DNA from 2 places in the Franzmannia qiaohouensis genome. Region 2 is predicted to be linked to the other one. Evidence: riboswitches for the same ligand, from Rfam matches in the RefSeq annotation. Region 2 holds a riboswitch; the other holds the start of a gene.
The links. A riboswitch is a leader RNA that binds a small molecule or an ion and turns the genes downstream of it on or off. The one in region 2 is predicted to bind thiamine pyrophosphate.
Positions count from the first base shown of each region.

Region 1: it holds a riboswitch for thiamine pyrophosphate, as region 2 does, so the genes downstream of both, QC821_RS14945 (SLC5/6 family protein) here and thiC (phosphomethylpyrimidine synthase ThiC) in region 2, are expected to answer to the same signal.

Region 1 is NZ_JARWAM010000010.1:137,809-147,813, reverse strand. Features, by position in the region: gene QC821_RS14985 (TRAP transporter small permease) at 1-408, shown strand, start outside; gene QC821_RS14980 (TRAP transporter large permease) at 405-1,670, shown strand; gene QC821_RS14975 (putative transporter small subunit) at 1,748-1,876, opposite strand; gene QC821_RS14970 (sodium:solute symporter family protein) at 1,937-3,628, opposite strand; gene QC821_RS14965 (DMT family transporter) at 4,219-5,145, opposite strand; gene QC821_RS14960 (LysR substrate-binding domain-containing protein) at 5,269-6,138, shown strand; gene QC821_RS14955 (protein adenylyltransferase SelO) at 6,247-7,734, shown strand; gene QC821_RS14950 (hypothetical protein) at 7,731-8,432, opposite strand; TPP riboswitch at 8,624-8,734, shown strand; gene QC821_RS14945 (SLC5/6 family protein) at 8,724-10,005, shown strand, end outside.
Region 2 is NZ_JARWAM010000013.1:50,087-60,091, forward strand. Features, by position in the region: gene tenA (thiaminase II) at 73-741, shown strand; TPP riboswitch at 963-1,082, shown strand; gene thiC (phosphomethylpyrimidine synthase ThiC) at 1,169-3,073, shown strand; gene QC821_RS16770 (CsbD family protein) at 3,147-3,326, opposite strand; gene QC821_RS16775 (GntR family transcriptional regulator) at 3,469-4,140, opposite strand; gene dctP (TRAP transporter substrate-binding protein DctP) at 4,288-5,289, shown strand; gene QC821_RS16785 (TRAP transporter small permease subunit) at 5,362-5,871, shown strand; gene QC821_RS16790 (TRAP transporter large permease) at 5,874-7,208, shown strand; gene QC821_RS16795 (malonyl-CoA decarboxylase) at 7,222-8,577, shown strand; gene QC821_RS16800 (malonate--CoA ligase) at 8,574-10,005, shown strand, end outside.

The DNA.
Region 1 (10,005 bases), on a different contig from region 2:
ATCTACGCGATGATCTGGATGACCTTCCTGATCGCCTCGGCGGTGCTCAAGCGCCGCCAGGGCATCGCCGTGACGCTGCTCAGCGATGCGCTGCCGGGTCGCCCGCGGCGCTGGCTGTCGCTGTTCGTCGACCTCACCGTGCTGACCTTCGCGCTGCTCATGCTGTGGCTGTGCTGGCGCTGGTATCAGCCGCTGGCGCTATGGCGCGCCGGCTTCGATGTCCAGGCCTTCCAGGGCCAGACCTTCAACTTCATCTACGCCGAGAACACCTCGACCCTGGGCATCAGGAAGTTCTGGGTGTGGCTGATCATGCCGCTGTTCGCCGTGTCGCTGACGCTGCACGGCGTCAGCAATCTGTGCCAGGCGCTGCGCGACCTGAGAGCGCCGGCCGAGGAGCCCAGCCCATGACCGTGGTGGTGTTTGCCATCTTGCTGATCGCCGCGGTGCCCATCGCCCTGGTGCTGGCGCTCACCGCGGCGTGGTATATCGCCGATTCGGGCAATACGGTGCTGTTCGAGTCCTACCCGCAGCAGCTGTTTGGTGCCATCGAGAGCTATGGGCTGCTGGCGATCCCGCTGTTCATGCTGGCTGGCGAACTGATGAACGAGGGCGGCGTGACCCGCCGCCTGATCGACCTGGCGCGGCTGCTGGTGGGCGGCTTCCGCGGCGGCCTGGCCTATATCAACCTGGTCGCCAACATGATGATGGCGGCGATCATCGGCTCGGCGGCGTCGCAGATCGCGATCATGTCGCGGGCCATGGTGCCGGCCATGGAGCGCGAGGGCTACGACAAGCCCTACAGCGCGGCGATCACCGCCGCCGGCGGCCTGCTGTCGCCGATCATTCCGCCGTCGATGCTGTTCGTGCTGTTCGGGGTGATCGCCCAGGTACCGATCGCCGAGATGTTCATCGCCGGTATCCTTCCCGGCCTGCTGTTGGGCTTCAGCTTCTTCCTGGCGATTGCCGTGGTCGGGCTGCGCCAGCAGTACCCCAAGGGCAACTGGCCGACCCGCGACGAGGCGCGCCGGGCGCTGATCATGGGCGTGCCAGCGCTGTCGATCCCGCTGATCATCATCGGTGGCATTCTGCTCGGGGTGGCGACGCCCACCGAGTCGGCGGCGCTGGCCTCGCTGGCGGCACTGCTGCTGGGGCGCTTGCTGTATGGCGAGCTGACCCTCGGCCAGCTGCCGCGGGTGCTGACCCGCACCGCGGTCAACGCCGGGCTGGTGATCATGCTGATCGCCGCCGCCGGGGTATTCGGCTGGGTGGTGACCTACGAGCGCCTGCCGCAAATGGCCGCCGCGGCGATCTCGGCACTGACCACCGACCCCTTCCTGTTCCTGCTGCTGGTGATCGGCTCGCTGCTGCTGGTGGGCATGGTCATCGACGGCATCGCCGCGCTGATCCTGGTGGTGCCGATCCTGCTGCCGATTGCCACCCAGCAGTTCGGCATCAGCCCCTACCAGTTTGGCGTGGTGGTGTGCTTGACCCTGGTGCTCGGCCTGCTGACGCCACCGGTGGGGGCGGGGCTATTCATCGCGTCATCGATGACCGGGGCCTCGACGCTGCGCATCTTCCGCGCGCTGATCCCGTTCCTGCTCGCGACCCTGGCGACCTTGGTGCTGCTGGCCTGGCAGCCGTGGCTGACCACCGGGCTGATCGGGCGCTGAACTGCATCCCGGCATAGTCGTCCCCAGAAACACAACGGGCCCTGATATCAGGGCCCGTTGTGGTCATGCAGTGCGGTTCATACCAGCTCGCGCTGCTCCTCCTTCGCCTTGCGGCGGTCGCGGAGCACCGCGCGGCAGATCACCACCAGCACCCCCAGGGTGATGGCGGGCCAGATCAGCACGTAGAAACCATAGAGTGCAGTCATGTCGTGTTCTCCATTATAGCGATGCCGGCCGGCGGCATCGCGTTAAGCTCAAGGGGATGATCAGTGCTGGACGGCCGGACCGGCCGGCGCGGCACCGCCCGGCTGCACGCTGGGCTTTTGAGAGTCGTAGTCGCCGACCCGCTCGCCGATGGTGGCGAAGTCGAAGTCTTCCTGGCGGCTCATCAGGCTCATCACCACGCAGACCACGGTGCTGGCGCCATAGGCGGTCAGCGAGGCCAGCAGTACGGTGTAGTCGCGCAGGAAGTCGGTGGCGAACACCAGCATCGCGGCCAGCGCCAGGGCGGCGGCGATGAACCCGGCGATGCGGCCGAGGAAGCCGAACACCATCAGGCCGACGATCACGCCACCGCCGATGCTGGCCAGTACCTCGAAGAACAGGCCGCTGACGCCGGTCATGGGCAGCAGCTCGAAGCGCGCCAGGCAGAACAGCACCATGGCCACCAGTACCGAGGTGGTGAAGGCCTGGTTGGTGACCCGATTCCAGAAACAGCTGGCGATGACCGGGAAGACGATGGCCCCCCACAGCGCGCCGACGAATACCAGCATCACCAGGATATCCAGCGAGAAGCTGGCAAACACGATGCCCACCGCGGTGGCGATGATCATGGTCAGGCGCCCGACCAGCAGCATGCGCTTGGGGTCGGCCTTGCCGCGGGCGATGTTCTTGCCATAGACGTCGGCCATCATGATCGCCGACAGCGCCGAGAGATCGGAGTCGGCGGTAGACGAGAGCGAGCCGATTACCAGGATGAAGAACAGCGCAATGAACAGCGGCGGCAGGTAGCCGGAGACCATCTGCGGGATCAGGTTGTTCATGTCGCCGCCCATGGGCTCGACGCCCAGCGTCAGCGCCATCAGGCCGATCATGCCCAGCCCGATGACGATGGCACCGTAGCCGATGGTCGCGGTGATGAAGGTTGGCTTGATATGGCTTTCGTTGACCGCGAACAGGCGCTGGGAAATCGTCTGGTTACCGATGGCATAGGCCAGCACGGCGACGAAGAAGGGGGCGCCCTGGTAGAGGATGGCATCCATCGAGAACAGGTTGGCCTGCTCGACCGTCAGGTTGTCCAGGCCTGCCACCAGCTCGCTGGGGCCGCCCATGGCGAAGAACACCGCGGGAATGATCACGATGGCAATCGCCATCAGCGCCACCAGTTGAGCGAAGTCGGTCATCACCGAGGCGCGGAAGCCTGACCACAGCGTATAGAGCAGTACGCCGAAGCCGGCAATGATCACCCCGGCCTGGAACGACAGCGGCGAGAGCACCGAGACCAGGGCGCCGGCGGCGGTGAAGTTGACCATCAGGCTGATCACGCTGCCCAGCACGTTGGAGAGGGCCAGGATCAGCTGGCTGGAGGAGCCGTGGCGGGCGTGGATCAGCTCACCCAGGGTGTGGGCATTGGGGGCGAGCTTGCGAAAGCGCCGGCCGAAGGGGTAGATGAACAGGATCATCAGTGCCCCCCACAGGCCGTAGTGGATAGGTCCGGAGACGCCGTAGGTATAGCCGGAGGTGGCGGCGGCGTAGAAAGATGCGGCCCAGATCCAGGTGGCGGTCATGCTGGCAGCGCCCATGCCGAAGCCCACGCGGTGGTTGGAAACCATGAAGGCGTCGGCGTCTTCGTTCTTCTTGCGGATGCCGAGTGTCATCAGGTAGGTGCCGCCGTAGAAGGCGAGCAGCAGCAAGATGACGGTCAGGGTCGAAAACTGATAGAGCGATTCGCTGTTCAAGGGCAGTCTCTCTGCGGGTGGAACGGATACGCCCAGGGCATGACGATCGGGTCGACATACCGGACGCAGTGGCGGTGGTGGTGCAGGGTGGCCAGGCCGGAAGGCGGCCTGTGGCTGACTGTCGCGCAGGCACAGACGTGCGGGCGCCAGGCGTGGCGCAGCATCAGATGCTATCGATTGGGCACGGCAAGACGCTGCCGTCAGTCAGGCATTACCCCACGGAGGGGCGGTCGGGCGGCGGGCGGCGCGGCATGCACCGGCCTTCATCGGCATAGTGGCGCGACATGGATGTCTTCTCTATTGATGGTGCGGACGACGAAGCGTCGCTAGCACCGGTGGTCCAGTCTGCAGGGAGGCGAGACCAGGGTGGCCAAGGCCGGAGGCCAGGCCAGTCGGGGATCGGTTGTTGGCGTTATTATGGATCGATCCGAGCGAGCATTACCCTACGCACACGAAGCGTGAAAGTCCAATCTGTCCTGATCTAGGGGCTAAATGCCTCCAGATGCGCCGAACTGTACTTTGGCGCACGCAATGGCTTCTTGGCCAGCCGGTTGCCGGGTGCTGCTGGCAACGAGCGGCGAGGATGTCCTTCAGTCGGCCATGCCCCCTCTGAGGGTGGGGTGGTCGGTCGGCCGGCGGGCGGCGGTGACGCTGCCCGCCACCACCAGCAGCGCTGCCACCGGCAGCCGCCAGTCGGGGGCGGCGACCCCCGCTACCACCAGTATCAGCGTGGCCAGCACGGGCACCGCATGGGCCAGCTGGCCGACCTGATGTGCCAGTGAGTCGCGCATGGCGCGGTCCCAGGCCAGCATGGCGAGCCCGTAGGGGCCAAGCCCCAGTGCGGCGGTCACCAGCAGGGTCTCCTGCGAGGGCAAGGAGGCGGTGCCCTCCAGGGCCAGGCTGGCGATGCCGGTCAGCACGCTGGCGATCAGCAGCAGGTGGGGCATCCGCTTGCCCAGGCGCCAGGCGGGCACCTGGCAGGCCAGCGAATAGAGCGCCCAGCATAGCGCCGCTACCGCCGCCAGCAGGTAGCCGCTCCAGGCACCCGACATGCCGCCGGACAGCGCCTGGGGGGCCACCAGCAGAGCGGCGCCGCTGAACGCCAGCAGCGCCCCGGCCAGGGTGGTGGCCGGCAACCGTCCCAGCGCCAGCCGCCGGCTGGCCAGCAGGAACAGCACCGGCCAGGCGTAGAGGATCAACGACGCCTCCGCCGCCGGCGCCAGGGTGAAGGCGGTAAAGCTGGCGCCCACCGCGCCGGCGATAAGCAGCGCCACGCCCAGATAGACCAGTGCCTCCTTGGCGCTGCGGCCCGCGGCGCTGGGGTTGCGCCGCCGTCGAGCCATGGGCAGGGTGCCCAGGGCCCCGGCGAGCAGGGCCAGGGCCGATAGGCGCAGCGGCGGCAGGGCCCCGGCCTGGGTGACCAGCAGTGGCACCAGCGCCCACAGCACCACCGCGAGCGCCGCGGCACCGCCGCCAAGCCAGGGCAAGTGAAGGAGGCGAGAGGTGTTCAGCAGCATGGTCGTGGTCTCCGGGTCAGGCGTCGAGGATTATCAAGGGGTGACGCCGCTATGCTATCCGCTGCACAATCATCACAATAACGATCTTTCTTGAACGAACCCATCAAGGAGCGTGATGAATCGATGCGTGCCCAGACCCTCGACCTGAGCCTGCTGCGCACCCTGGTAGCGATCGCCGATACCGGCAGCGTCACCGCGGCGGCACGGCGCCTGGCCTATACCCAGTCAACCGTCAGCATGCAGCTGAGCCGGCTCGAGGCCTCGCTGGGCGTGGTGCTGCACGAGAAGGAGGGGCGGCGGATCCGCTTTTCAGCGGAAGGAGAGCGGCTGCTGGGGCACGCCCGGCGGCTGCTGGCGCTTAACGATGAGGCCCTGACCGACATGCGCTCGAAGCGCGTCACCGGCGAGCTGAACCTGGGAATTCCCGAGGACTACGCCAGCCTGCTGACGTCGGTGTTCTCGTGGTTCTACCAGCTCTATCCCGACGTGAGCCTGCAGGTGATCTGCGGCACCAGCGTCGACCTGGTTGAACGGGTTCGCGACGGTGAGCTGGACCTGGCGCTGGTGACTCGCCAGCGCCGCTCGCCTGGCGGCGAAGTGATCCGCCGCGAGCCGCTGGCCTGGGCGGTGGGGCTGGAGCGCCAGCCGCCGCTCTCCGACCCGCTGCCGCTGGCCCTCTACTCGCCGGGGGCCGACCTTTTCCGCGAGGTGGCCGAGCAGGCGCTGGCCGAGGCGGGGCGCGACTGGCGGGTGGCCTACACCAGCCAGTCGATGGCCGGGCTGGGGCCGGTGGTGCAGGCGGGGCTGGCAATCGTGGTGGTGACCCGCAGCATGCTCGGCCCCCAGCTGCGTGCCCTGGACGAGGCGAGTGGCTTGCCGCCGCTACCCACCATCGAGCTGGCACTGCATCGCGCCGCCCGCCGCCCAACCGAGCCCGCCCGGCGCCTGGCCGAGCTGATCCGCGAGGAGCTATCGCCCAGCGAGGCGGGCTGAGATGGCCGGCGAGGGGGTGGCTGCGGGACAATGGCTCGAAAGTCACAATCCTGAGCGTTACACTCAGGCTTTGGGCGTCAATGCCTCACGTGATCGACCGGAGTCGCCATGTTTCCCGAGTTCACCCTGCGCTACGCGAACTTTCCCGAGCGCTTCTATGCCCGCTTCGACCCGGTGCCGGTCAAGGCGCCGCGACTGGTGGCCTTCAACCGGCCGCTGGCCGAGGCGCTGGGCCTGGATCTTGACGCCTACGACGAGACAGCGGCAGCCGAGTGGTTCTCCGGTAATCGCGTGCCGGATGGGGCGGCACCGCTGGCCCAGGCCTATGCCGGGCACCAGTTCGGCCACTTCAATCCGCGCCTTGGCGATGGCCGGGCGGTGCTGCTCGGCGAGGTCACCGACCGCGACGGGCGGCTGCGCGATATCCAGCTCAAGGGGGCCGGCTGTACGCCGTTCTCGCGCGGCGGCGACGGTCGCGCGCCGCTGGGACCGGTGCTGCGCGAGTACCTGATCAGTGAGGCCATGCAGGTGCTGGGCGTGCCCACTGCCCGGGCGCTGGCGGCGGTGACCACCGGTGAGCGGGTCGTCCGTGGCGTACCGGAGCCCGGCGCTGTGCTGACCCGTGTGGCATCGAGCCACCTGCGCATCGGCACCTTCCAGTATTTCGCTGCTCGCGGCGACAGCGAGGCGGTCCTGCAGCTCGCCGATCACGCCATCGAGCGTCACTATCCCGAGCTTGCCGACATCGAGCCGCCGGGGGCGCGCTATCTGGCGCTGTTCGAGGCGGTGCAGGCGCGCCAGGCGGCGCTGGTGGCCAGGTGGATGGGACTTGGCTTCATTCACGGGGTGATGAACACCGATAACACATCCATCTCCGGCGAAACCATCGACTACGGCCCCTGCGCCTTCATGGAGCGCTATGACCCGGCCACGCTATTCAGCTCCATCGATGAGGGCGGCCGTTACGCCTACGCCAATCAGCCGCGGATCGTGCAGTGGAACCTGGCGCGTTTTGCAGAGACCCTGCTGCCGCTGATAGATGACGACCAGCAGCGGGCCATCGCCCGCGCCAGCGAGATACTCGAGGCTTACCCGGGGCGCTACGAGGCCGAATGGCTCGCGGTCATGCGTGCCAAGCTGGGGCTTGGCGAAGCGCTGGCAAGCAGCGATCAGGCCGATCGCGAACTGGTCGATGCGCTGCTCGAGGCGCTGCAGGCGGGGCGTGCCGACTTTACCCTGGCGTTTCGGCGGCTATGCGACGCCGCCGAGGGGGAGGAGCAGGAGCTGGTGGCGCTGTTCGAACGCGCCGAGCCGATTCAGGCCTGGCTTGCCGAGTGGCGTCGACGCCTGGCGCAGGAAGATGTCGAGGGGAGCGAGATCGCGCGGCGCATGCGGCTGGCCAATCCGGCCTATATCCCGCGCAACCATCGCGTCGAGGAGGCGCTGGCCGCGGCCATCGACGAGGACGACTTCGCTCCCTTCGAGCGACTGATGCAGGTGCTGGCAAGGCCCTTCGAGGAGCGCGTCGCGGACGCCGACTATGCCCAGCCGGCGCCGCCTTCCGCGCGGGTCTTTCGCACCTTCTGCGGCACCTAGCCCACCAGCCCCCACCTGCGTGCCGCGACCAGGCACTCCTCCATCAGCGCCAGCACCGGTGCCAGCTGGCTCTCATGGAGGATCACCAGGGTGTCGCCCTCCTCGGCGTCGAGCGGTGGGGTAGCGACCACGAATTCGCCCTCTTCGAGATGGAATTCGTGGATCTCGCGCATGCCCTGTGGCGTATTACAGCGGCTGACGCGATAGGGGTCGTCCTCACCGTAGGTCAGCCGATGGTAGACCTTGAAGAAGGTGTACAGCGATAGGCCGTGAGGGAACGCCGGCCAGTGAACGGGGTTGTTGCGCGTCTCGTCGTCGATGCTTTGCCCCTGGCGTTCGGCGGCGGCGATCGCCTCTGCCAGCGGCGCGGCCAGCAGTGATCCGGCCGAACCGGGAAATTCGTCACCCTGCTCGGTTGCCTGGCGGTAGCGGTCGGCCACTGCCGCTACGTCTGCCATGCTCCCCACGCGATGCTCGCTGTGCGCGAGTGCCGCCGGCTCGGCACTGCCGTTCTCCCAGCCGTGAATTACCCGCAGCATCAACCGCTCCTGGCGCAGCGGTGCCTCGAGCAACACCTTGAGCGCCACGACCAGATGCAGTTGCCGCTCCATGGCTTGATTGTCGAAGGCGCTGTAGGGCTCGGCGAAAAGCGCATGCAAGCGACCTGGGATGTGTTCCTTAGCTTCGGTGTAGGGCATGGTGCGATCTCGGTGGCGTGGGTCTTGTTGTCGGCGGCGCACAAGCGGGTGCGGCAGCATCGGTAGTCCATCACATTAGTATCGGCCGCTGGAGGCGTCGACTTGAATCGGCTGGCGGCACTTTGACTTCCAAGGGGGCGCGGCCGATGATGAGCGTCCCGGCCTAGCGCCGGGCACACAACCCAATGATTCACTGTCGCCAGGGGAGTCCCGCCGCCATCGCGGGGGCTGAGAGGGCCATGCGCCGACCCTGGAACCTGATCCGGTTAATACCGGCGGAGGAAGTGCGACATGCCCTATCTGACGTCTGCCGTGCTCGGCGCGGCGCTGTTGTGCTTTGCCTACCTTGGCCTGCGTGCGCGTCGCGCCGACGGCCCCCTCGACGACTACGTGACCGCGCGCAACTCCCAGGGCGCCCAGACCCTGGGGCTATCGTTCCTGGCCTCGAGCATGGGCGCCTGGATTCTCTTCGCACCGCCGGAAATCGGCGCCTTCGTCGGCCCGCTGGCGCTGGCCGGCTACGCCATCGGCTCGTCGCTGCCGTTCATCGTGCTGGGGCTGTATGGCCCGGCGATTCGCCGCCGCCTGCCGCGCGGGCGCAGCATCGGCGAGTTCGCCGAGGCGTGCTACGGGGTCGGTGTGCGGCGCTGGGTGTCGCTGGTCTCGGTGGCCTACATGGCCTGTTTCCTGGCCGCCGAGCTCACCGCCATCGGTGCGATTGCCGCGCTGCTCTCGGACGTGCCGCCGGCGCTGGTGGTGATCGGCGTAGCCCTGGTTACCTTGCTCTATACCGCGCTTGGCGGGCTACGCGCCAGCCTCGCCACCGATCGCTGGCAGGCCTGGCTGCTGCTGGTGCTATTGCTGCTGGTGGGCGGCGTGGCGCTGTGGCGCCTGCCGGAGATGCCGGCCGGTGTGGCCCTGCCGTCGGCGCCGCTGGGCAATTCGCTGTCGGTGGCACTGACCCTGGTAATCGCAGTTACCGCCGCCAACCTCTTCCATCAGGGCTACTGGCAGCGGGTGTGGTCGGCCCGCGACGACCGTGCCCTGGGGCAGGGCGCCTGGCTGGGCGCCGGCATCTGCGTGGTGGTGGTGATGCTGATCGGCGGCCTGGGCATGCTGGCGGCGATGAGCGGCATCGCCCTGGGGGAGCCGCCGATCCCGTTCTTCGCCCTGCTGGCCGAGGCGCCGGCCTGGTTGGCGCTGCCGGCGCTGGTGCTGGCGGTGACCCTGGTGGCCTCCAGCGTCGATACCCTGCAGAACGGCATCGCCTCGCTGGTGGTGGCGGATGCCGGCAAGCCGGGGCTGTCGATCGGTGGGGCAAGACTGGCCACGGTGGCGCTGATGGTGCCGGTGGTAGCGGTGGCGCTGCAGGGCTACTCGGTGCTACGCCTGTTCCTGATCGCCGACCTGCTGTGCGCCGCCATCGTGGTGCCGGTACTGCTGGGGCTATGGCGGCGCATGAGCCCGCTGGCCGCGGTGGCCGGCGGCGTCGCCGGCATGCTCGGTGCCGTGGTGCCGGGCTGGATCACCTCCGGCAGCCTGGCCGCCGGCCTGCTGGCGGCGAGCTTCCCCG
Region 2 (10,005 bases):
GCATTACGCCCTTCGTGCGGCCCCTCCCCCTTCGCCCGTGCACCGGATTGCCATACCGCTTCCGGAGGCAAGATGGGCTACCGTTTTACCGACCTCACTGCAGCCTGCCAGGACGACTGGCGCGCCTATATCGAGCACGACTTCGTTCGCCAGCTGGGCCAGGGCCGCCTCGCCGATGACGCCTTTCGTCACTATCTCAAGCAGGACTACCTGTTCCTGATCCATTTCGCTCGTGCCTATGCCCTGGCCGCCTACAAGAGCCCGACGCTGGCCGACCTGCGCCAGGCCCATGAAGGCTTGAAGGCCATCGTCGACGTCGAACTCGAGCTGCACGTCGGCTACTGCCGGGAGTGGGGCATCAGCGAGCAGCAGCTGGCCGAACTGCCGGAAGCCCGTGCCACCCTCGCCTATACCCGCTACGTGCTGGACACCGGCAATCGCGGCGACCTGCTCGACCTGCATGTAGCCCTGGCGCCCTGCCTGGTGGGCTATGGCGAGATCGCCAACTGGCTGAATGCTCAGCCGGATACCCTGCGCGGCGACGCCAACCCCTATGACGCCTGGATCGCCATGTACGAGGGAGAGGAGTTCCAGGCCGCCATGCGCGCCGAACTGGCGTGGCTCGATGCGCGCCTGGCCGACGTCACGCCGGCCCGCTTCGACGCGCTGACGCGGATCTTCCGCGACGCCACGCGGCTTGAGATCGACTTCTGGCAGATGGGCTTAGATGGCGCGGACTAATCCAGTGGCCACGCTATCGCCGAGCTCTGCCGGGGAAAAGCCTTCGCGAGGGCGCTGTAAACCCTTCCATGTGCGCTACTTTTGCCATCTATGGCAAAAAACCCTCGCTCCGCCTTGTCCCCGGCGCTCGGCTCGCCTCGTGCCAGCCTTCGAGCAGTAATCACGCGTCGCCCTTGGTCAAGGCGGCACGTTTCACCGCGATACTCCGGTATCGCCGACCATCACGCTTGACGGGGTGCCGTTGAAAACGGCTGAGATCATGCAGCGCAGCGCGCCGAAGCATGGATCCCGTTGAACCTGAACTGGCTAGGACCAGCGTAGGGATCAAGCGACACGCAGCCAGGGCATTCCGCCTGGCTGCCCCTGTCCTCCCAGCTGTCCTCCCTGACAACGCACAACAGCCGCAAGCCCCTAGGGAGAACACTCCATGAGCAAGACCCAGCACTTCCTCGCCGATACCGCCATGGTCGACGAGGCCGCCATCCAGCCGCTGCCCGGCTCGCGCAAGGTCCATATCGAAGGCTCACGCCCCGACATTCGCGTGCCCTTCCGCGAAATCTCGCTGTCACCGACCAAGACCTCCGGGGAAGACGAAGAGAACCCGCCGCTGCTGGTCTACGATACGTCTGGCCCCTACACCGACCCCGAGATCAGCGTCGATCTGCGCCGTGGCCTCCCGGAGCTGCGTCGCGCCTGGATCGAGGAGCGCGGCGATACCGAATTCCTCGACGGCCCCACCTCCGACTACGGCAAGCGCCGCGCCAACGACCCCATGCTGGCCCAGCTGCGTTTCGACCTGAAGCGCACGCCACGGCGCGCACTCCCTACAAAAGATGGCCGGGTAGGAAACGTCACCCAGCTGCACTATGCCCGCCAGGGGATCATCACCCCGGAGATGGAGTTCATCGCCATTCGCGAGAACCAGCGCCGGCAGGCGCTCGGTACCGCGGAAGTCGAGCGCATTCTCGGCCACCAACACCCGGGCCAGGGCTTCGGCGCCCGCCTGCCGGAAGAGATCACCCCGGAATTCGTGCGTGCCGAAGTGGCCGCCGGGCGGGCGATCATCCCCTGCAATATCAACCACCCTGAGTCCGAGCCGATGATCATCGGCCGCAACTTCCTGGTGAAGATCAACGGCAACCTGGGCAACTCGGCGGTCACCTCCTCCATCGAGGAGGAGGTCGACAAGATGACCTGGGGCATCCGCTGGGGCTCGGATACCATCATGGATCTCTCCACCGGCCAGAACATCCACGAAACCCGCGAGTGGATCATCCGCAACGCCCCGGTGCCGATCGGCACGGTGCCCATCTACCAAGCCCTGGAGAAGGTCAACGGCGTGGCCGAGGACCTCACCTGGGAGGTGTTCCGCGACACCCTGATCGAGCAAGCCGAACAGGGGGTGGACTACTTCACCATCCACGCCGGCGTCTTGCTGCGCTACGTGCCGCTGACCGCCAAGCGTGTCACCGGCATTGTCTCCCGCGGCGGGTCGATCATGGCCAAATGGTGCCTGTTCCATCACCGCGAGAGCTTCCTCTACACCCACTTCGAGGAGATCTGCGAGATCTGCAAGCAGTACGACGTGGCCTTCTCCCTGGGTGACGGCCTGCGCCCGGGGTCGGTTGCCGACGCCAACGACGAAGCCCAGATGGCCGAGCTCAAGACCCTGGGCGAACTAACCCATATCGCCTGGAAGCACGACGTCCAGGTGATGATCGAGGGCCCCGGCCACGTGCCCATGCATCTCGTGAAGGAGAACATGGACAAGCAGCTGGAGTACTGCGACGAAGCACCCTTCTATACGCTCGGCCCGCTGGTCACCGACATCGCCCCGGGCTACGACCACATCACCTCCGGCATTGGTGCTGCCATGATCGGCTGGTTCGGCTGCGCCATGCTCTGCTACGTGACGCCCAAGGAGCACCTGGGCCTGCCCAACAAGGACGACGTCAAGACCGGCATCATCACCTACAAGATCGCCGCGCACTCTGCAGATCTCGCGAAAGGTCACCCGGCCGCTCAGCGGCGCGACAACGCGCTGTCCAAGGCGCGCTTCGAGTTCCGCTGGGAGGACCAGTTCAATCTCGGCCTGGACCCGGATACCGCCCGCGAGTACCACGACGAGACCCTGCCCAAGGACTCCGCCAAGGTGGCGCACTTCTGCTCCATGTGCGGGCCCAAGTTCTGCTCGATGAAGATCAGCCAGGAGGTGCGCGACTACGCTCGCGACAACGGCCTCGATGGCGATCAGGAAGCGGTGATGAAAGGCATGGAGGAGCAGGCGGATAAATTCAGGAAGGCGGGGGCCGAGCTCTACAAGGAGGTGTGACGAGCGCCAGTCACGACGCAGGGGCCTGATGGCCCCTGCGATATGGCAACGCGAGTGCGAGGTAAGGAACAGGCTACTTCTTGAGCTTTTCCTTGGCCTCGCCCTTGCCCTTCTGCAGGTCGCCCTTGGCCTGCTGCGCCTTGCCCTTGGCCTGGGTCTCGGTGCTGCCGGTGGCCTTGCCCGCTGCTTCCTTGACCTTGCCACCGGCCTTGTTGGCAGTACCCTTCACTTTGTCTGTCTTTCCATTGGTCATGATCAACACCTCGAATCCGTGAGTGCAGTGAAAACGCTGCATAACCGCCTGGGCCAACGGCACAGACGTGCAGCGCCACTCACAGCATAGGCGCTTTATGGCACTGGGCGTCGATAACCTGGGCTATTCGATGGCGTCATGGTCAGGACGAGACGCCGAACCCTCTGATGCTGGCGACGAAATCGCTGAAGCGCTCACCCTGGATCAGCACATGCTCGCGAAGCGTTTGCTCGGCGCTCTGGGCATTGCCCTGCTGGATCGCCGCAACGATCTCGCGATGCTCCCCCAGGGAGTTGCTCATGCGCTGGCGAACCTGCAGCTGCAGGCGCCGATAGGGCTTCAGGCGTTGCTTGAGACGGCGCGCCTCGTCGGCCAGAAAGGCATTGTGGCTGGCGGCATAGATGCACTCGTGGAAGGCCTCGTTCTCGTAATAGTACTCGTCGGTATCGCCCGCCTCTGCCGCCGCCTCGCAGCGCGCCAGGGTCGCGGCGAGCGAGGCGAGTTCGGTGGTCGTGATACGCCGCGCGGCCAGACGCCCGCACATGCCCTCCAGCTCAGCCATGACTTCGAACATCTCGATCAACTGATCGAGCCCCATCTTGGCCACGAAGGTCCCCCGCTTGGGCGACACCGTCAGCAGCCCGCTGGCCACCAATTGCTGGATCGCCTCGCGGACTGGTGTGCGCGAGACCTCGAAGCGGCGCTCGAGAACTTCGGGATCGACACGCTCTCCAGGCGCCAGACGCCCATTGATGATGTCGTCTTCCAGCGAATCACGCAGCCGCTGGGCATTCGAGCGTTTGCTGCTCACCATTCGTCTCCTCAAAGGCTTCCCCATTCTACTGGGAAGGGCCGTTGGCCATTCAACGCGACGCATTGACGCAAATATACATAGCAGCTATTGATGTATATATCAGCTTCGCTGATAAACACTACAAAACAAGAAATTCAGGAGCACAGCATGACACGCCAACTCAAGACTGCTGCTACGGCAGCCCTGGGGCTCGCCGTCGCCTTCAGCAGCGTCGCAGCCGCCGATACCGTCCTGCGCGCATCGCATCAGTTCCCCGGCGGCCAGGGGGACGTCCGCGACGAAATGGTCCAGTTGATGGCAAGGCATGTCGCCGATGCCGACGTCGGCCTGCAGATCCAGGTTCATCCCGGACAGTCGTTGTTCCGTGCCAACGAGCAGTGGGGTGCACTGGTCCGCGGGCGCCTCGACATGACGCTACTGCCGCTAGACTACGCCAGTGGCCGCCACCCCGAATTCTCCGCCACCCTAATGCCCGGCCTGGTGCGCAACCATGAACACGCGGCGCGCCTCAACGATTCCGAGTACATGGACATGATCAAGGAGGTCATCCTCGAGGGCGGCGCCCGAGTGCTGGCCGATTCGTGGCTTTCGGGCGGTTTTGCCTCCAGCGAACAGTGCATCACCTCTCCGGATACCGTGAGCGGGCAGAATATTCGTGCAGCCGGCCCGGCCTTCGAACAGATGCTCGAAGCGGCAGGCGCATCGATTGCCTCGATGCCCTCCTCCGAGGTTTACACCGCCATGCAGACCGGTGTACTGGATGCCGCCAACACCTCATCGATGTCGTTCATCTCTTTCCGACTATACGAGCAGGTCGACTGCTTGACCGAGCCCGGCGACTACGCGCTGTGGTTCATGTATGAACCGGTTCTGATCTCCGAGCAGGTCTGGCAGGGGCTCAACGAGGCGCAGCAGGCTGCTCTGCTGGAGGCCGGTGAAGCCGCCGAGGCATTCTTTTCCGCCGAGGCAGCCGCACTCGATCAGCGCATGGTCGAGGTGTACGAGGAAAACGGTGTGGAAGTGGTTCGCATGTCGGAGGAGGACTACAACGCCTGGCTGGAGATCGCCCAGGAAACCTCCTACCAGAACTTCGCCGACAACGTTCCCAACGGACAGGCAATCATCGACGCCGCGCTGGCCGTCGACTGACCCCAGCCCCACGTTCCAGTTGACCGGCCGCCCCTCAGGGGTGGCCGCTTTTCATCGCTTCCCGGGGGAACCATGGCATCTTCCATTGCGTACTCATCGCCTACCGTCCGTGGCTACATCCGCTTGATGGACACACTCTCCAGGCTAATGGCTTATCTGGCCTGCGCGCTATTCATCGCCGGCGTGCTGGTGATCTGCCAGATGGTCTTCCTGCGTTATCTGCTGGGCATGAGCACCAGCTGGCAGACCGAGTTCACGGTATTTTCCGTGACTGGCGCCATGTTACTGGGCAGCCCCTATGTACTGATGACCGGCGGCCATGTCGCCATCACCATTCTTCCCGACGCGCTCGGCGGTGCCGCACGCTGGGCGATGCGGCTGATCGCCTCGCTGGTTGGCCTGGCCTTCTGCGCCGCCCTGGCCTATGGCGCCTGGATCTACGTGTGGGAGGCATGGGAAGGCAGCTGGACCACCGGTACGGTCTGGAACCCGCCGCTATGGCCGGCACTCATGCCGATGGCCATTGGAGCCACGCTGCTTACGCTGCAGTACGTTGCTGAAATCCTGCGTGGAGAGGCCTGAGCATGGATCCGATCACCCTGGGTATCATCGTTGCCATCGGTCTGGTCGTGCTGATGGCGATTGGCACCCCCATTGCCTTTGCACTGGGGGCCGTGTCGTTGGTGGCGCTCCTCTACGATCGGGGGATGCCCGAGCTCACTTACTTCGGCGAGACCTTCTTCGACCGGATTGCCGAATTCGGCTTCGTGGCGATCCCCATGTTCATCCTGATGGGTGCCGCCGTGGCGTCGTCGCCTACCGGCCGTGACCTCTATCGCTCGCTGGACCTGTGGATGGGACGTCTCCCCGGCGGCCTGGCCGTCTCCAACATCGGCGCCTGTACCATCTTCTCGGCGCTCTCGGGCTCCTCACCCGCCACCTGTGCAGCGATTGGCAAGATGGGCATCCCCGAGATGCGCACGCGCGGCTATCCGGACGGCGTGGCGGCCGGCTGCATCGCCGCTGGCGGCACCCTGGGCATCCTCATCCCGCCCTCGGTGACCATGATCATCTATGGGATTTCCACCGAAACCTCCATTGGGCGCCTGTTCATGGCCGGCGTGGTACCCGGCTTCATGCTGGCCGGCCTGTTCATGATCTGGACGATGATCGCCTGCCGCCTGGCTGGGGGGTACAACAACCCCATGGCGCAATCCGCCGCGCGGGTGAAGCAGACCATCAAGGAGAACGTCGACGCCAACCTCAAGGCGCTGATCCGTGTACTGCCGTTCCTGGCCGTGGTCGCGGGCATCCTGTTCGCCCTCTATGGCGGGGTCGCCACACCCTCGGAAGCTGCCGGCGTGGGTGCCTTTCTATGCGTGGCACTGGCGGTGATTATCTACCGCATGTGGCAGGTGGGGCCGATCAAGCTGATCATGCGCGACTCCCTGCGCGAGAGCGTGATGATCATGCTGGTCATTGCCTGTGCCGAGGTGTTCGCCTACGCCCTGTCATCGATGTTCATCACCCAGACCGTTGCCGCTGCCATCGCCGATCTGGAGGTCAACCGCTGGGTGCTGATGGGCATCATCAACCTGTTCCTGCTGGTCGCCGGCTTCTTCCTGCCACCGGTGGCGGTGATCGTGATGACCGCGCCGATCCTGCTGCCGATCATCCTGGCCGCCGATTTCGACCCCTACTGGTTTGCGGTGATTCTGACCATCAACCTGGAGATCGGGCTGATCACGCCCCCCGTGGGGCTCAACCTGTTCATCATCAAGGGCATTGCTCCGGACATCTCGCTACGCAACATCCTGATGGGCAGCCTGCCCTATGCACTGTGCATGGTTCTGGGCATCTTGCTGCTGTGTTTCTTCCCCGGCATCGCCTTGTGGCTGCCGAACCTGATCATGGGCTAACGGGAGCATGCCAATGAACATGTCTTTCCTGCAGGAGCTGTTCAACAACATCACCCAGCGTGATGCCCTGCTGTGGCGGCGCCAGGGAGGCGCCGTGGTCCATGACCACAGCGTGCTGGTCGAGGCGTGTCGCGAGCTGCTCGAGAGCGACGGCGAGGCCTCGAGCATCACCCAGGCGAGCCGCGCACTGGCCATCTATCAGCGACTCGACGATGGCCAGAAAAGCGCCTTCTTCGACAAGCTCGCCGAGGCCTTCGCCGCCGAGCCGGCGCAGATCGATGCCGCCTATTCGGCCTATCGAGAGGCCCGCGACAACAGCAGCCTGCAGGCGCTGTTCAACGCCTGCGAGCCTCGCCGCCAGGAGCTGTTTCGACGCCTCAACCTGGCCAGCGGCGGCACCTACCAGCTGGTAAAAATGCGCGAGGACCTGCTGCAGCGGCTCAAGGAAGCGCCCTCGTTGCGTGCCATCGATGCCGACTTCGCCCACCTGTTCGGCTCGTGGTTCAATCGTGGTTTCCTAGTCCTCAAGCGCATCGACTGGCACACCCCGGCCTCGATCCTGGAGAAGATCATCCGCTACGAGGCGGTACACGAAATCCAGGACTGGAACGACCTGCGTCGCCGCCTCGATGCTCGCGATCGTCGCTGCTTTGCCTTCTTTCACCCGGCGATCGGCGACGAGCCGCTGATCTTCGTCGAAGTTGCCCTGCACAAGGGACTCCCGACCCAGATACAGGCCATCCTCGAAGGCGAGCAGCGGGAGGTCGATGATCCGGAGTCCGCCGACGCCGCGGCGTTTTTCGGCATCAGCAACTGCCAGGCCGGCCTGCGCGGCATCTCCTTCGGCAACTTCCTGATCAAGCAGGTGGTGCAGGAACTCAAACAGGAACTGCCGCAGCTGAAGCACTTCGTCACGCTGTCGCCGGTACCCGGCTTTGCCCAGTGGCTTGACGAGCAGCGCCAGAGCGACAGCCTGACCGAGACGACACGCGCAGCCCTCGACGCGCTGGATAGCCCCGGCTGGCACCGCGACCCGGCACTCGCCGAACGGCTGGGCGCCCTGATCAAGCCGCTGGCGGCACGCTACCTGGTGGAGGCCAAGAATCCACGTGGACTGCCGCTCAATCCGGTGGCTCGCTTCCATCTCGGCAATGGCGCCCAATTGCATCGTATCAACTGGCTGGGTGACACCTCCTCGAAGGGTCTTAGCCAGGCCGTCGGATTGATGGTCAACTACCTCTACGTGCTCGATGACATCGAGCGCAACCATGAAAACTACAGCGCTAACGCCAGTGTGGCACGCTCCAGCGAGGTCAAGGATCTCGCCAAGCGCGCTCGGAAGCTGATCACCGGAGACAGTCCCACATGAACCACAACCTCTTCGCGACCTTTGCCGAGCGCATGCAGGCGCGCGGCGACGCCGACTTCATCAACACCCGCGAAGGGCGGGGTTACTCCTACGCCGATGCCCTCAAAGAGAGCGCCCGCCTGGCCGGCGCCCTGGGAGAGCTGGGCGTAACGCCAGGCGACCGGGTCGCGGTGCAGGTCGACAAGAGTCCAGAGGCGATCCTGCTCTACCTCGCCTGCCTGCGCAGCGGAGCGGTCTACCTGCCGCTCAATACCGGCTACACCGGTGAGGAGATTCGCTACTTCCTGAACGACGCCGAGCCGGCACTGTTCGTCTGCCGCCCCGCCGCCTTGGACGAGGCGCGCCAACTCGCCGAGACCGGCTGCCCCGCCGTGGAAACGCTGGGCAGCGCCGCCGACGGCAGCCTGATGGACAAGGCCGCGGCGGCCACGCCCCGCGAAGCGATCGCCGAACTCGGCGAGCGCGACCTGGCGGCGATCCTCTACACCTCGGGCACCACCGGGCGCTCCAAGGGCGCCATGCTCACCCATCGCAACCTCGGCTCCAACGCCGCGACCCTGGCCGACGCCTGGCACTTCACTGCCCAAGACCGGCTGATTCACGCCCTGCCAATCTTCCATACCCACGGCCTGTTCGTGGCCTGCAACGTCACCCTGATGGCGGGCTCGAGCATGCTGTTCCTGCCGAAGTTCGATGCCGATGTGATCGTCGAGGAGCTACCGCGAGGCACGGTGATGATGGGCGTGCCGACCTTCTATACCCGCCTGGTACAGGACCCGCGCCTGACGCCTGAGCTGACCGCCAACATGCGCCTGTTCGTCTCCGGCTCGGCGCCGCTCACCGCCGAGACCCACCAGGCCTTCGAGGCCATGACCGGCCACGCCATCCTCGAGCGCTACGGTATGACCGAGACCAACATGAATATCTCCAACCCCTATCATGGCGAGCGTCGTGCCGGCACGGTGGGCATGCCGCTGCCCGGCGTGGAGATGCGCATCACCGACCGCGAGAGCGGCGCCGAGGTGCCCCAGGGCGAGATCGGCATGCTGCAGATCCGCGGACCCAACGTCTTCATCGGCTACTGGCGGATGCCCGAGAAGACCCGCGAGGAGCTGCTCGAGGATGGCTTCTTCATCACCGGCGACCTAGCCATGCGCGACGAGCGGGGCTATGTGCATATCGTCGGCCGCGACAAGGACCTGGTGATCTCCGGCGGCTACAACGTCTACCCCAAGGAGGTCGAGCAGCTGATCGACGAACTCGATGGGGTGCAGGAGTCGGCGGTGATCGGCCTGCCCCATCCCGACTTCGGCGAAGGCGTCACCGCGGTAGTGGTGCGCCAGGCGGGAGCCACCCTCGACGAGGGCGAGGTGCTCGCCCACCTGGGCGGCCGACTGGCCAAGTACAAGCAGCCCAAGCGGGTGTTGT